DNA from 4 places in the Mesorhizobium sp. M0615 genome. Region 1 is predicted to be linked to each of the others. Evidence: predicted binding sites of a transcription regulator. Region 1 holds the regulator's gene; each other region holds the start of a gene.
The links. The regulator PhoB, encoded in region 1, activates phosphate uptake and scavenging genes when phosphate is short. The targets are predictions, from matches to a motif close to TGTCATNNANCTGTCAT.

Region 2: a site for PhoB is predicted at 1,922-1,938, ahead of NKI46_RS08855 (bifunctional 2',3'-cyclic-nucleotide 2'-phosphodiesterase/3'-nucleotidase). Genes of this name have one in related genera too.
Region 3: a site for PhoB is predicted at 2,026-2,042, ahead of NKI46_RS06035 (DUF1045 domain-containing protein). Genes of this name have one in related genera too.
Region 4: a site for PhoB is predicted at 2,168-2,184, ahead of olsB (l-ornithine N(alpha)-acyltransferase). Genes of this name have one in related genera too.

The regions. Positions count from the first base shown of each region.
Region 1 covers NZ_JAMYQI010000010.1:326,673-330,347, reverse strand. The annotation lists gene xylF (D-xylose ABC transporter substrate-binding protein) at 1-5, opposite strand, end outside; gene NKI46_RS20120 (ROK family protein) at 272-1,507, shown strand; gene phoB (phosphate regulon transcriptional regulator PhoB) at 1,538-2,227, opposite strand; gene phoU (phosphate signaling complex protein PhoU) at 2,244-2,948, opposite strand; gene pstB (phosphate ABC transporter ATP-binding protein PstB) at 2,990-3,675, opposite strand, start outside.
Region 2 covers NZ_JAMYQI010000004.1:293,420-297,094, reverse strand. The annotation lists gene NKI46_RS08855 (bifunctional 2',3'-cyclic-nucleotide 2'-phosphodiesterase/3'-nucleotidase) at 1-1,820, opposite strand, end outside; partial or broken gene NKI46_RS08850 (NAD(P)/FAD-dependent oxidoreductase) at 1,962-3,228, opposite strand; gene NKI46_RS08845 (5-formyltetrahydrofolate cyclo-ligase) at 3,410-3,675, shown strand, end outside.
Region 3 covers NZ_JAMYQI010000003.1:187,638-191,312, forward strand. The annotation lists gene phnN (phosphonate metabolism protein/1,5-bisphosphokinase (PRPP-forming) PhnN) at 1-91, opposite strand, end outside; gene NKI46_RS06030 (alpha-D-ribose 1-methylphosphonate 5-triphosphate diphosphatase) at 88-1,242, opposite strand; gene NKI46_RS06035 (DUF1045 domain-containing protein) at 1,277-1,984, opposite strand; gene iolB (5-deoxy-glucuronate isomerase) at 2,122-2,934, opposite strand; gene NKI46_RS06045 (DUF3329 domain-containing protein) at 3,125-3,373, opposite strand; gene iolE (myo-inosose-2 dehydratase) at 3,383-3,675, opposite strand, start outside.
Region 4 covers NZ_JAMYQI010000008.1:326,050-329,724, reverse strand. The annotation lists gene NKI46_RS16730 (response regulator) at 1-1,974, shown strand, start outside; gene olsB (l-ornithine N(alpha)-acyltransferase) at 2,248-3,123, shown strand; gene NKI46_RS16720 (trimeric intracellular cation channel family protein) at 3,210-3,675, opposite strand, start outside.

The DNA of each region.
Region 1 (3,675 bases):
TTCATTATAACCCTCCCTGCGCCGCCCACGGCGCGACAAAACCGGCCCGAAGGCCTGCACAAAGAGGCTCCATTTTTTCGAGCCTCGAAAAAATACTGGTTCAATGATAAGGCACTGTCAACATCGATTATGATGGATTCTGATGGCGTTGCCGAATTTTTTCGAGCTCCGCAATAAACAATGACAGGGCTGCCGGCGTCTGCCAATATTTGGCTGGTGCCGTCGAACGCCTTCACTATCATGAGGCGCGAGGAGGCCGGGAGGAAAACAAATGTCGGTTGGGATCCGCCACGACGATCTGCGCCGTCGCAACCGTGCGATGGTGATTTCGGCCGTGCGCCGGGCCGGCCAGCCGTCGCGGACCGAGATTGCGGCGACCACCGGCCTCAGCCATTCGACGATATCGGCAATCTCGTCTGATCTAATTCAAGAAGGCATCCTGATTGAAGGCAAGCCTGGCGAGACCGGCTCGCTGAAACGCGGCCGGCCGCAGGTCGGCCTTGGCCTCAACCCGGAAGCGGCGGCGGTCATGACCGTGGTGCTGTCGCTGAACTTCCTCTCCGTCACCGTCATCGACTATGCCGGCCAGGTGGTCGCGGAAGAACAGCGCCGGCTCGACACGCTGACCATGCCGCGCGACGAGCTGATCGGCGAATGCGTAGCAATCGTCGGGCGGCGTCTCGCGGACCCGGACCTCGATGTCCAGAGCATCGCCCGCATTGCCATGGGCATCCAGGGCATCACCGATTCGCAGGCGCGGGCCATGCTGTGGTCGCCAATCACGCCACTGACCGACATTGCCTTCGCCGACATGTTGGAAGCGGAATTCGGCATTCCTGCCACCATGGAGAACGACTGCAATATGATGGCGGTGGCCCTGCAATGGCGCCAGCCCGAGCGCTACCGCGACAATTTCATCGCGATCCTCTTGTCGCACGGCATCGGCATGGGGCTGGTGCTGAAAGGCGAACTGTTCACCGGCACCCATTCCTCGGGCGGCGAGTTCGGCCACATGATCCACCGTCCGGGCGGCGCGCTCTGCCGCTGCGGGCGGCGCGGCTGCGTCGAGGCCTATGCCGGAAACTACGCCATCTGGCGCAGCGCCAAAATGATGAGCGAAGATGCCGAGCCGGTCGATATCGGCGACGCTGATATGCGCGCACTCGCCGCGCGCGCCCGCGAAACCGATGGCCCGGAGCGCGAAGCCTATCGCAAGGCCGGTGAGGCGCTCGGCTTCGGCCTCGGCAGCCTGTTTGCGCTGATCGACCCGGCGCCTGTCGCCATGGTTGGCGTCAGCGCCGCCGCCTTCGACCTGATCGAGCCGGCATTGCGCGAAGCGATCGCCCAGACCGCCGGCGGCCAGCACTCGAAGTCGATCTCCTTCGACACCGAGCCCAACGAGCTGCCGCTGATCCGCGAAGGCTGTGCCATGCGCGCGCTCGGCTTCGTCGATCAGGAGATTTTCGCGCCGGGCATTCAGGCGAAATCCGGCAAGCATGTCGCCTGAATGGCCGGCAACGGCGCGACGCGCAGCATCCTAGTCTTCCCTGATCGCGTAGCCGGCGCCGCGAATGGTACGGATGACATCCGGCATGCGGCCGTTGTTGACCGCTTTGCGTAAGCGCCCGACATGGACGTCGACGGTTCGCTCGTCGATGTAGATCGTCTCGCCCCAGACATTGTCGAGCAGCTGGCTGCGCGAGAACACGCGGCCGGGATGGCGCATCATGAATTCGAGCAGCCGGAACTCGGTCGGTCCGAGCCTGATCTCGCTCTTCTTGCGGTAGACACGGTGCGACTCGCGGTCGAGCACGATGTCGCCGACCTTGAGCACGCTGGACAGCACTTCCGGCTTGGCCCGGCGCAGCAGCGCCTTCACGCGCGCCATGAACTCCGGCGTCGAGAATGGCTTGACCAGATAGTCGTCGGCACCGGTGGACAGGCCGCGCACGCGATCGCTTTCCTCACTGCGCGCGGTCAGCATGATGATCGGCAGCCGCTCGGTTTCGGGCCGCACTCTAAGCCGCCGGCAGAGCTCGATGCCGGAAACAGCGGGCACCATCCAGTCGAGCACCAGGAGATCGGGCACGTTTTCCTGCAGGCGGATCTCGGCCTCGTCGCCGCGTGTCACCACCTCGACGTGATAGCCTTCGGATTCGAGGTTGTAGCGGAGGAGCACGCCTAGCGGCTCCTCGTCCTCCACGACCATGATGCGTGGCGCGATCATAGGCAGTTCACCCTCATCAGGCCGGCGTGGCCATCGCCGTCTCGTCCTGCTTCGGACGATTGGCGGGCAATTGCTGGCCGGTCAGCACATAATACGCATTTTCGGCGATGTTGGTGACATGATCGCCGATGCGCTCAAGATTCTTGGCGCAGAACAAGAGATGCGTGCAGGCGGTGATGTTGCGAGGGTCTTCCATCATGTAGGTCAAGAGCTCACGAAACACGGACGTGTATTTGACGTCGATGCGCTCGTCGTCATTCCTGAGTTTTGCAAGAGCTGCCGCATCGGTGGCGGCATATTCCTCGACGACGCCTTGCACCTGGATCAGCACCAGCTGCGCCATGGCATCGATGGAGTGCGAGAGGTCGCGCGGCGTGACGCTCAAGCCCACGGTGCCGACGCGTTTGGCGATGTTCTTGGCGAGATCGCCGATGCGCTCGAGGTCGCCGGCCATGCGGATCGAGCCGACCACGGCGCGCAGATCGTTGGCCATCGGCTGGCGCTTGGCGATCAGCGTGATGGCGCGGTCGTCCAGTTCGCGCTGGCGCGCATCCATGATGGCGTCGTCGGAAACGACACGCTGTGCCAGCGCATTGTCCGAATTGAGCAGCGCCCTGGTCGAGCCGCTGACCATCGAGCCTGCCAGATCGCCCATGTCGCGGATCAGCTTGCTGATCTGCCCGAGCTCTTCATCGAAGGAGGCGACGGTATGTTCACCCATGATCTTGGTCCTCGTGCCTGAAAATTCACCCGCCGGACGGCTCAGCCGAAGCGGCCGGTAATGTAGTCCTGGGTGCGCTTGTCGTCGGGGTTGGTGAACATCTTGTCGGTGGCGCCCTCCTCGACGAGATAGCCGAGATGGAACATCGCCGTGCGCTGCGACACGCGCGCCGCCTGCTGCATCGAGTGGGTGACGATGACGATCGTGTAGTTCTGGCGCAGTTCGTCGATCAGCTCCTCGACACGGGCGGTGGCGATCGGATCGAGCGCCGAGCAGGGCTCGTCCATCAGGATCACCTCCGGCGACACGGCGATGGCGCGCGCGATGCACAGGCGCTGCTGCTGGCCGCCGGACAGGCCGGTGCCGGGCTCCTGCAGGCGGTCCTTGACCTCGTTCCAGATCGCAGCCTTCTTCAGGCTCTGCTCGACGATCTGGTCCATGTCGGACTTGCGCTTGGCCAGCCCATGGATGCGCGGGCCGTAGGCGACGTTCTCGTAGATCGACTTCGGGAACGGGTTGGGTTTCTGGAACACCATGCCGACGCGGGCGCGCAGTTCGACGACATCGATGTTCTTGTCGTAGATGTCGTCTTCATCGAGCGTGATCTTGCCGGTCACCCGCGCCGAATCGATGGTGTCGTTCATGCGGTTGAGGCAGCGCAGGAAGGTCGACTTGCCGCAGCCGGACGGGCCGATCAGCGCCGTCACCTGGTTCTGGCGGACGTCGA
Region 2 (3,675 bases), on a different contig from region 1:
GAGGGATTGATCGTGCCTTCGCTGACGACGTAGCGCACGATCACGTCGCGGTTGGTGTCCGGCGCCTCGTAGATGATCTTCGAGGCATTGATGTCGGGGAAATTGCCGCCACCGCCGGCGCGGTAATTGTTGGTGGCGACGACGAATTTCGCTGCCGGATCAATAGGCTTGCCGTCGAAGCTGAGGCCGACGATGCGGTTCGAGCCGGCATTGGCGACGCCACCCTTGGCATCGTATTTCGGCAGCTGCGACAGGTCTATTCCGTAGCTGACGCCATCGATCACATCGAAATTGTAGGACGGGAATTCGGTGTCGATGAGCGCCTGGTCGGCCTTGCCCGGCTCGATCTTCCTGAAAATGCCGGCCGACATTTCCAGCCATTCCTTCACTTGCGCGCCGGTGATTTCGACGGCGCGCACCGTGTTCGGATAGAGATAGAGGTCGGCGACGTTCTTGATGGCGAGGTCGCCCACCGGCACGTCGGTATAGTAGTCGGCGCCGTTGCGCCCGCCGGCCTTGAAGGGTGCTGCCGCCGACAGCAGCGGCACATCCTTCCACTGCGTGCTCTTCAATATGTCCTTGAGGTACCAGCTCTGCGCCTGGTTGACGATCTGCACCGACGGATCGTCGGCGACCAGCGCGAAATAGGAATAGAGCGGCGCCGAGGTCTTGCCGACCGGTCGGCGGACATAGGCAAGTGTCGCCTCATGGTCCGCCTTCAGCGCATCGACGACGCGCTGGTCGTCCGCCACCGTCGGCTTGTTTGCCTTGTCGACGCGCTGGTAGATCGGCCTTGCCTCCGATGTGGCCGAGGCTACGCGCCATTTCGATCCGTCCCGTTCCAGAAGCAGATCGATCAGTCCCATATGCGAGCCCCAGAAACCGCCCATCACGGCGGGCTTGCCCTGCAGCGTGCCTTTCTCGGTGTCGACGCCTTCGAGCGCCTGAAAATCCTTCTTGCCGGGGAAGACCAAATGCTGATGGCCGGTGAACACCGCATCGATGCCTTCGACGCCGGCGACGAAGAAGGAGGCGTTCTCCATGCCGTCGCCCTGCTTGATATCGATGCCGGAATGCGAGAGCGCGATGACGATGTCGGCGCCCTCCTCCTTGATCTGCGGAACCCAGGCCCTGGCCGCCTCGACGATATCGCGCGTCCTGACATTGCCTTCCAGGTTCTTCAGGTCCCAGACCATGATCTGCGGCGGCACGAAGCCGATGATGCCGATCTTGATCGGCTGCTCGGCGCCCGACCCGTCCTTGATCTTCTTGTCGAGGATGACATAGGGCTTGAGGTAGAGCTTGTCGTCGCGCGGGTTGGCGGCAAGCTCGGTGCCGCGGATCAGATTGGCGCAGACGAACGGGAAATTGGCCCCGGCCAGCACCTTGTCGAGGAACGACAGGCCGTAGTTGAACTCGTGATTGCCGAGCGTCGAGCATTCATAGCCCAGCAGGTTCATGCCCTTCATGATCGGATGCAGATCGCCTTCCTTGAGGCCCTTCTCATAGGCGATGTAATCGCCCATCGGATTGCCCTGCAAAAGATCGCCATTGTCGATCAGCATCGCATTGGTGGCTTCCTTGCGCACCGCCGCGATCAGTGAGGCCGTCCGCGACAGGCCCATCGTGTCGTTGGCTTTGTCTGCGTAGTAGTCGTAAGGCAGCACATTCACATGGATGTCGGTGGTCTCCATAATCCTCAGATGCGCCTGATTGGCCTGCGCGCGGGCGGAAAACGGATGGAGCATGATCAGCGCCCCGCTGGCGGCCGTACCGGCAAGAAAACTACGGCGGGAGACGGGGTAATTGAGATGCGGCATTGGTTTTCCTTCCCAGCGACGTGACAAGATCCCAGCCCCGGGCGGAAGCTTCGCGCCGAAAACCGGCCATGTCCATCGGGAAGTCAGTCGATCAGCAAAAGGTGACGGCTGGATGAATATCCTTGGCCGCGGTTGAGAACCTCAGCCCTTGTCATCGTCGCCCTGGGTGATCAGCCGCGCGCTGCGCTGGCCGGTGAAATAGATCCAATAGCCAGCTAAGCGACACCGAGAGCCGGTTGCGGAAACCGATCAGGAAGTAGATATGCGCCACGCCCCACAGCCACCAGGCAAGCCATCCCGTGAGCTTGATCGAGCCGAAATCGATCGCGGCTGCCCACTTGCCGATCGTCGCCAGGTCGCCGGCATGTTTGTAGCGGAAAGGCCGCGGCGCGCCATCGCCGGCCAGCCGCGCCCTGATCGTCGCGGCGACATGCTTGCCCTCCTGCTTGGCCGAGGGCGCCACGCCGGGCACCGGTTTGCCGTCCGGCCGCAAGACATGCGCGGTGTCGCCGATGACGAAGATTTCAGGACTGTTCGGCACGGTCAGATCGGGCTCGACCATTACCCTGCCCGCCCGGTCCACCGGCGCGCCCAGCCACTCTCCCGCGGGGGAAGCCGCCACGCCGGCGGCCCACAGGATGGTTCGCGCCGGCAGATGCGTATCGCCAAAGACGACGCCTTCGGCATCGAGGCGCGTGACGGCGCGGCCAAGCTCGACCGTGACGCCCCGCCGCTCCAGCGCCTTGCGCGCATAGTCGGACAGCTTTGGCGCGAAATTGGCGAGGATCCTGTCTCCGGCCTCGACCAGCACCACACGCGCCTCACGCGTGTCGATGTTGCGGAATTCGCCGCGCAGCGTTTCATGCGCGAGTTCGACAATGGTGCCGGCAAGCTCCACGCCGGTCGGGCCGCCGCCGACGATGACCAGTGTCAGCAGTGCCTGGCGCTTGGCCGGATCGGTCTCGCGCTCGGCCTGCTCGAAGGCGAGCAGGATGCGCCGCCGAATGGTGGTTGCGTCTTCGAGCGTCTTCAGCCCGGGCGCGAAAGGCTCCCATTCGTCGTGGCCGAAATAAGCATGACGCGCGCCGGTGGCGAGCACCAGCGTGTCGTAGGGAACAGAACTGCCGTCCTCAAGCAGCACGCGTTTGCCTGGACGGTCGACGCCGGTGACGTTCCCGAGCAGGGTCGTCACGTCCTCGCGCTTGCGCAGCAGATGACGGATCGGCCAGGCAACTTCCGAGGTCGCCAGCGAGGTGGTCGCCACCTGGTAAAGCAGCGGCTGGAAAAGGTGATGGTTGCGCTTGTCGACCATGGTGATGCGCACGGGTGCGCCGGCCAGCGCCCGGGTGAGTTCGAGACCGCCGAACCCTGCGCCGACGACAACGACATGATGGCTGGTTTCACTCATCGCATTCACCCCTGTTTGTCTCTCTTTATCTAGTGATTTTTGTGCACCGCAACAATGTCGCGGCGCGCTAGACTGCCGCGCGTAAGGCTGCCCAGGACTCGTCGCCGGATGTCGCGAATGCCTATGTCGGCAAGCCTGGACGGGTATAGCCTTGCAGGGGCTGGAACCACGGGAGTGAAGCATGGCCAACGACGATGACAAAGATCGCAAAGGGCGGGCGCAATATTCTTCGCCGCCTTGCTTCATGCACGAACTCGATCCGGAATTTCGCGCGCCATTGACCGACTGGACCGATGTGCGCCGTTGGCGCAAGGCCGAGCGCGAGCGTCTGATCGCGGCACGGTTGGCGGTTTCGGCCGATGCGCGGGTGGCGATGTCGCGGGCTATCACCGAAGGCCTCGACGCGGCAATCGGCGACATTGCCGGCCGCATGGTCAGCCTCTATTG
Region 3 (3,675 bases), on a different contig from region 1:
CACTCGGGCCGACGACGGCGACGAAGACGCCGTTGCGGACCGGAAAGGCCTCGCTGCTGAGTTCGCGCTCGATCGACGCCGAGACCATCAGGCGACCCGCCGCCCTTGGCGCCAGACGGTGCGCACGACCGGCACATGATCGTCGAGGCGCACCCGCACGAGGTCGGCGCGGCGGCCCTGTTCGATGACGCCGCGGTCGTTTAGGCCGATCGCCTCGGCCGGATTCTTCGACACCATCGCAACCGCCTGCGGCAGGGAAATGCCCTCGACGACGTCGCCGAGGAAGAAGGCCGACTGGATCAGGCTGAAGGGAATGTAGTCGGACGACAATATGTCGAGCAGGCCGTCGCCGGCCAGCGTGCGGGCCGAGACGTTGCCCGAATGCGAGGAGCCGCGCATGACGTTGGGCGCGCCCATCAGCACGCCGAGCCCGGCATCCTTCGAGGCCTTGGCGGCTTCCAGCGTGGTCGGGAATTCCGCGACGCGCACGCCCTGCTCGATCGCTTCGTCGACATGGCCCGATGTGGCGTCGTCATGGCTCGCCAGCACAATGCCCCGCTCGTTGCAGGCGGCTGATATCGCCACCCGGTTCGGTCCCGAATTCTTCGCTGATTCCGACATCCGCTTTTCGCAGAACAATTGGAAGTCGCGATCGGTCAGCTTCAGCTTGCGCTGGTAGTAATAGGCGTAGGTCTCGAGATTGACGAACTGGCGCTGTCCCGGCGCATGGTCCATCAGCGAGGCCAGTTTGACCCGCTCGTCGCCATCGAAATTAGCGAAAGCCCGCAAGCAATCCGGCGCCGAGACCTCGCAGCGCAGGTGCAAGAAATGGTCGGCCCGCAACCGGTCTTTCGCGACGCTGTCCTCGATCGCGCCGGCGAGCTTGCGGATGTCGTCGGAGGTAATATCCGCGTCCTCGTCCATGCCGACACGCAAAGCGTCGAGCACGGTGGTGATGCCGGCGGTGGCCACCTGCGCGTCATGGGCAAGGACGGCGGCGATCGGGTTCCAGCGCACTTTCGGGCGCGGCGCATAGTGGCCTTCGAGATGGTCAGTGTGCAGCTCGACAAGGCCGGGAATGATGTAGTCGCCGCCCATGTCCTCGCCGCCCATGCCCCCGCCGGTGTGGCCGGTGCCGGCGTCGACGCCGGAGATAAAACCGTCGCGCAGCACGAGCGACCCTTCGACGATCTCGTCGGCAAGCACGATGCGGGCGTTGTGGAGAACAGTTTCGGCGGTCATTCAGGCAGTCCTTGCTTACTCGGACGAATTGCGGTCAGGCGGTTTTTCGGGCAGCGCGGCGGCCGAGCGCATGATGCGAAAGCACCATGAACGGAGCGCCCGGTTCGGTTTCGACGAACAGCGTCAGCGCATCCACCAGCACCGGCTGCTGCAGCACATCGGCGAACAGGCTGTCAATTGCCGCGCGCAGACGTTGGCTTTCCTGCGGCCCGGCCCGGCCGGACAGTGTCATGTGGAAGCGAAAGGTCTCGAACACGTAGGGGTAGCCCCACTGACAGAGATTGCGGAACTCGGCGGGTTTCAGCGAATCCGGGCTGCGCCGCTCGATCTCGGCCTCGGTGAGCGGCGCGCGAAAACGGTCGAAGCTAAGCACGACATCATCGGCGAAACGGTTGAGCGGCGGCAGCGGGCCTTCCGGCAGCAAAGCGAAGAAACCATCGATCTGGCTGACGACCAGGCGCGGGATGGTGACCGTCGGCGTTGCTTCGGCAAAGGCGTCCAGCGCCGCGCGCAACGAGCTTTCGGTTTCGTTGGCGGCCAACCGGAAGGGCGCTTTCAGCGTCGCATGAAAACCGTAGCGCCGCGCCGATGCGGTGTGAAAGGCGACTTCGGCCGCCGACAGCTCGCCCACCGCCTCGACCGGCCTGGTGGCGGCGCCAAAGGGGTCGCGGCCCAGCCAGTTGGCGGCGAGCCGCGCCAGCGGCTCGTCCTGCCTCGGGGTGAAATAGATGGCGTAGCGCATCGAAAAAAATCCTCGTCAGCCCGCTGCCATAGGTGATATCCATGACGGATTGACGAAGCTTATGCGAGTTTTCGAAGGCAAATCGACCCCATGGATCGTTAGCCGACGATTTTTCTTCCGGCGCAAGCGAAGGCCGATCAGGCCTTCATGAGCCATTCGTGCTCGGGCGCGTTGTGGAACTTCCACGTCCGCTTCGGCCCGGCCATGACGTTAAGGTAATAGAGGTCGTAGCCGTGACAGGCCGCGCACGGATGATAGCCCTTGGGCACCAGCACGACATCGCCGTCCTCGATCGCCATCGCCTCGTCCAGTTCGCGGGCGCCCGACTTGTCGGCGTCGGTGTAGACCCGCTGGAAGGCAAAGCCCTGCGGCGGGTTGAGGCGGTGGTAATAGGTTTCCTCAAGATAGGATTCGGCCGGCAGATTGTCCTGATCGTGCTTGTGCGGCGGGTAGCTCGATGTGTGGCCACCGGGCGTGATGACCTCGACCACCAGCAGCGAGTCGGCGGGCTTGCCCTCGGGCAATATGTTGGTGACGTAGCGCGTGTTGGTGCCTTTGCCCCGAGTCTCCTGGCCGAGGTCGTCGGGTGCGATGACGCGAACGGGCAAGCCGCCGCCCAGGCCCGGCGCCGAGCAGACCGCGAGTTCGAGATCGGTGTCGGCGGTGACCGACCAGTCCGAACCCTCCGGAATATAGACCGACCACGGCTTGCCCTCGAAGGGCGACATGCGCTCGCCGAGCAGGCCGAGTTCCTGGCCGCCGGCCTTTGCCGTGCCCTTGCCGGTGACGAACACCAGGCAGACTTCGCGACCGCCCGTCTTACCCGAGGCGTTTTCGCCGGGCTTCAAACGGTGCAGGTCGAAGCCGACATAGGTCCAGCCGGCGCTGTTGGGCGTGACATGCGCGACGCGGCCATGGCCCTTGTCGGCTTTGACGAGCAGTTTCGACATGTTTTGTCTCCTATCGCAAGTCTTCGAGGTCGGCCTCTCAACTTCGTCATCCTAGGGCGAAGCAGGAGCGAAGCTCCGTCGCGAAGACCCTAGGATGACGAAGCAAGGGACGTTCCGGCCAATCACCGACGTAGGCGATACGCCAGGTGTCGAGTGTCCGACCCGCAAGCCCTTCCGAGCCACGGCCGCTTCATTCCTTCGGTTCGGCGTCCGCCTTCGCTTCGCCGGTCTTCGGTCGATCAGGCGCAGCCTTGCTCTCCTCCACCGGCTTGTAAAGATAGAAGAACTGCCACACCGCGTAGGCAGCAAAGCCGAGCGCGATGACACCCCAGAACGGCGTGCCGGAGGCGAATTCTATCCCCGCCCAGATCACACAGACGGCGACGACGGCAACGCGCCGCCACAGCGGCCGGAAGAACGGGTGCTCGTAATCCTTCATCGGATCGCCTCAGGCATTGGGAAAGCCTTGCGTCTCGACCGTGTAGCCGGCCGCCGTCATCACCCGCATCAGCTCCTTGTAACCCACGTGGGCCATCTTCAGCGGCGGGTTCTTTTTCGGGTCCTGCTCGGCCTCGACGACGAACCAGCCTTCATAGCCATGGTCGGCGAAGCGCTGCACGATGGCGCCGAAATCGAGCGAACCGTCGCCAGGCACCGTGAAGGCACCGAGCGCCACGGCGTCGAGAAAGGACTGCTTTGTGCGGTCGAGCCCGTCGATCACGCCCATGCGCACATCCTTCA
Region 4 (3,675 bases), on a different contig from region 1:
AGCCGCGCCGAGATCGAGACGCTGGCCGACCGCATGTGGGAGATGCAGGAGAGCGAGGAGCGTTTTCGCGGGCTGATCGATGCGCTCGGCGATCTCGTCGTCCACCGCGACCGCGACGGCCACATCGTCTACGCCAACAAGGTTTTCGCCAGCCTCGTCGGAACCGACCAACGCGACCTTGCCGGGAGGACCCTCGCCGAACACGGCATCGATGTCGGCATCGTCCCCGACGCCGCCTTTTCCGATCATGAATGCCTGAGTTCCACCGACGTCTCCATACGCACCCCGAACGGTCCGCGCTGGTTCTCGTGGATCGAACTGTCGGTACGCGACAAGGATAGCGGCGCCGTCTCGCACCGGGCGATTGCCCGCGACATCACCGCGCGCAAACGCGCCGAATCCTCGCTGATCACCGCGCGCGAGCGCGCCGAATATGCCAGCCAGGCCAAGTCGCGCTTCCTCGCCACCGTCAGCCATGAGATCCGCACGCCGATGAACGGCATCATGGGCATGGCCAAGCTTCTGGCTGACACCAATCTGTCGCCCGAGCAGCGCACCTATGTCGGCGCCATCTCGACCTCGGCCAGCGCGCTTTTGGCGCTCATCGAAGACCTGCTCGACTATTCCAAGATCGAGGCCGGCCGCTTCGACCCGGAACCGCAGCCGACATCGTTGCGTGAAATTGCCGACAACATCATCGAACTGATGGCGGCGAAAGCCTTCGCCAAGAACATCGGCCTCGGCTGTCATGTCGAGCCCGACGTGCCACAGATGATCATGGCCGATCCGGGAAGAGTCAGGCAGGTGCTGCTCAACCTGATCGGCAATGCGATCAAGTTCACCGACACCGGCGGCGTGCTGGTTTCGGTTGCACGGGCCTGCACCGAGACCAGCGACCGCATCTGCTTCACCGTCGCCGACACCGGCCCTGGCCTGCGCGAAGAGGATATGGAGCGCATCTTCGAGGAGTTCGAACAGTCCGACGGCACCTCGACCCGCACCCATGGCGGCGCCGGCCTCGGTCTGGCCATATCGAGGCGCCTGGTCGCCGCCATGGGCGGTGCCATTTCGGTGTCGAGCCGGCTTGGCGAGGGATCGGAATTCGTCTTCGAGATCCCGGCCGCAGGAGCAACCGAAGCACCGCAGAACCGGCAGAACATCCTGGCCGGCCGGCGCGCCGTGATCGTGTCGAAGAACGCCGTCGAGGCCGACGCCATCGCCCGCACCATCCGCGCCCATGGCGGCGCCGTCGAGGTCGCCGCAACCGCTTCCCAGGCGACGCCCTTCGCCGAACATTGCGATGTGCTGTTGATCGACGCGGCCCTGGAGGACGGCGACGGCAGACTGCTCAAGCGCCTGCGCCAGAGTGGCTTTGCCGATTGCGAGACGATCACGCTGATCGCGCCGACCGACCGCGGCATGCTTGGCGAATTCCGCACCAACGGCTACGCCACCTTCCTGGCGAGGCCGGTGCGCGGCGAAACCCTCCTGCGCGTGCTGCTGACCAGTCATGCCCCTGCCTTGCCGCCGCCCAAGCCGGAAAAGACCGGCGCGTCCTCGCTTCGTGCCCATGGCGGGCGCCAGCAAGGTTTGTCGGTGCTGATCGCCGAAGACAACGACATCAACGCCATGCTTGCCCGCGCCACGCTTTTGAAGGCGGGACATCGCGTGAAAGTGGTCGGCAATGGCAAGGCCGCGGTCGAGGCGGTGACCGAAGCCGGGCTGAAAAATCGCTTCGATGTGGTGCTGATGGATTTGCACATGCCGGTCATGGACGGGCTGGACGCGATCGCCGCCATCCGCCGCCACGAGGAGGAAATGGCTGTGCCGCCGGTTCCGATCATGGTGCTTTCGGCCGACAGCCAGGAAAAGACCCGCCACACCGTGCTCGCCCATGGCGCCAGCGGCTTTGTCACCAAGCCGCTCGATCCCGACGCGCTGGTCCATGCCGTCGAGGGCCAGGTGGCCGCCTGAATTCATGTCGCTCAAAAGTGGCCCCGGTTTGAGAAGACGACATGCAAAACAAAGACTTGAAGCGCGTCGCGTGAATCGTCCCAGCGCGACGCGCTTCAAGGCGACGCTGGCGCAATCCTCGCGTCACGTAGGTAGCCGAATGAGGGTTTTCGCCAGCCGACGAAGTATTGCCCGTCGCGCCGTATCACGGTACTGTCACAATCCTGTTGCACCTACACCGTATCCCCGTGCCAAGAGGGATGGCTCGAAGGAGAATCACTCGTGCATACAGTTATGCCGGAATGTGACACTCGGCCCAGCGCAGGCGGCGCTTTGCTCGCCGCGCGGAACGCCGATGCCGTCGCAACAGGCGCACCGCTGGGCCGTATCGGCAATCTCGAAGTGCGGCTTGCCCGCAATGAGGCCGAGATCGCCGCCGCGCAGGAAGTGCGCTACCGGGTGTTTTATGACGAGCTTGGCGCCAGGAAGGACCTGTTCCAGGCGCAGGACCGGCGCGACGCCGACCGCTTCGACCCGCTGTGCGACCATCTGCTGGTGCTTGACACCTCGATCTCCGGCCCCGAGCATCGCCGCATCGTCGGCACTTACCGCCTGCTGCGGCAAGAGATTGCCGCGACCGCCGGCGGCTTCTATTCCGAAGGCGAGTTCGAACTGACCAAGCTGATCGCCCGCCATCCTGGCCAGCGCTTCCTTGAGCTCGGCCGCTCCTGCGTGCTGCCGGAATACCGCTCGAAGCGCACCATCGAGGCGCTGTGGCAAGGCATCTGGGCCTACATCAACCACTATGAGATCGGCGTGATGACCGGTTGTGCCTCGTTCCCTGGCACGGTGCCGGCTGCGCATGCCGAGGCGCTCACCTACCTTGCCCATCACTGCCGGACCAACTCCGCCTGGGATGTGCGGGCGGTCTCCGGGCGCTATTGCTCGATGGACCTGATGCCGATCGAGGCGGTCAACGCCAAGGCGGCGATTGCGGCCATGCCGCCGTTGGTCAAGGGCTATCTGCGCGTCGGCGCCCGCATCGGCGACGGCTGCGTCATCGACCGTGAGTTCTCCACCGTCGATGTGTTCGTGGTGATGCCGGTCAAGGAAATCGGCGCCCGCTACGTCAACTATTATGGCGGGGAAGCGCAGCGCTTTGCGGCGTGAGGCAGTAGGCAGTAGGCAGTAGGCAGTAGTGAAGGCTGCCGCGAATTGCTGACTACCGACTATTCCCTATTCCCTAATCCCTCTCCCTACGGAATATCCTCCGGTCGCCGTCCCGGGCGGCTCTTGTAGGACGGAAAGGTCCAGCCGAATTTCAGCGCGCCGCCGCGCACCAGGAAAGCCGCGACGAAGCCGGCGATATCCGAGGCGAGCGGCGGCAGGCCGGCAAGATCGCCAAGTGTGTAGAGGCCGGCGCCCGCGAGTGCGGCGGTGACGTAGATTTCGGGCCTGAGCAGCACCGATGGCTCGCCGGCCAGCAGATCGCGCAGGATGCCGCCAAATGTGGCGGTCAACACGCCCATAACAACGGAGACGACCGGCGAGCCGGTGATGGCCAGCCCCTTGGCCGCGCCCATTACGGAAAAGGCCGCCAATCCGATGGCGTCGAGCCAGAGCAGCCATTTCCAGCGGGATTCGACGCGGTGGGCGATGAAGAAGACCAGCACCGCAACCGCCGCGCAAACCAGCACATAGCCGGAGTTGGCGACCCAAAAG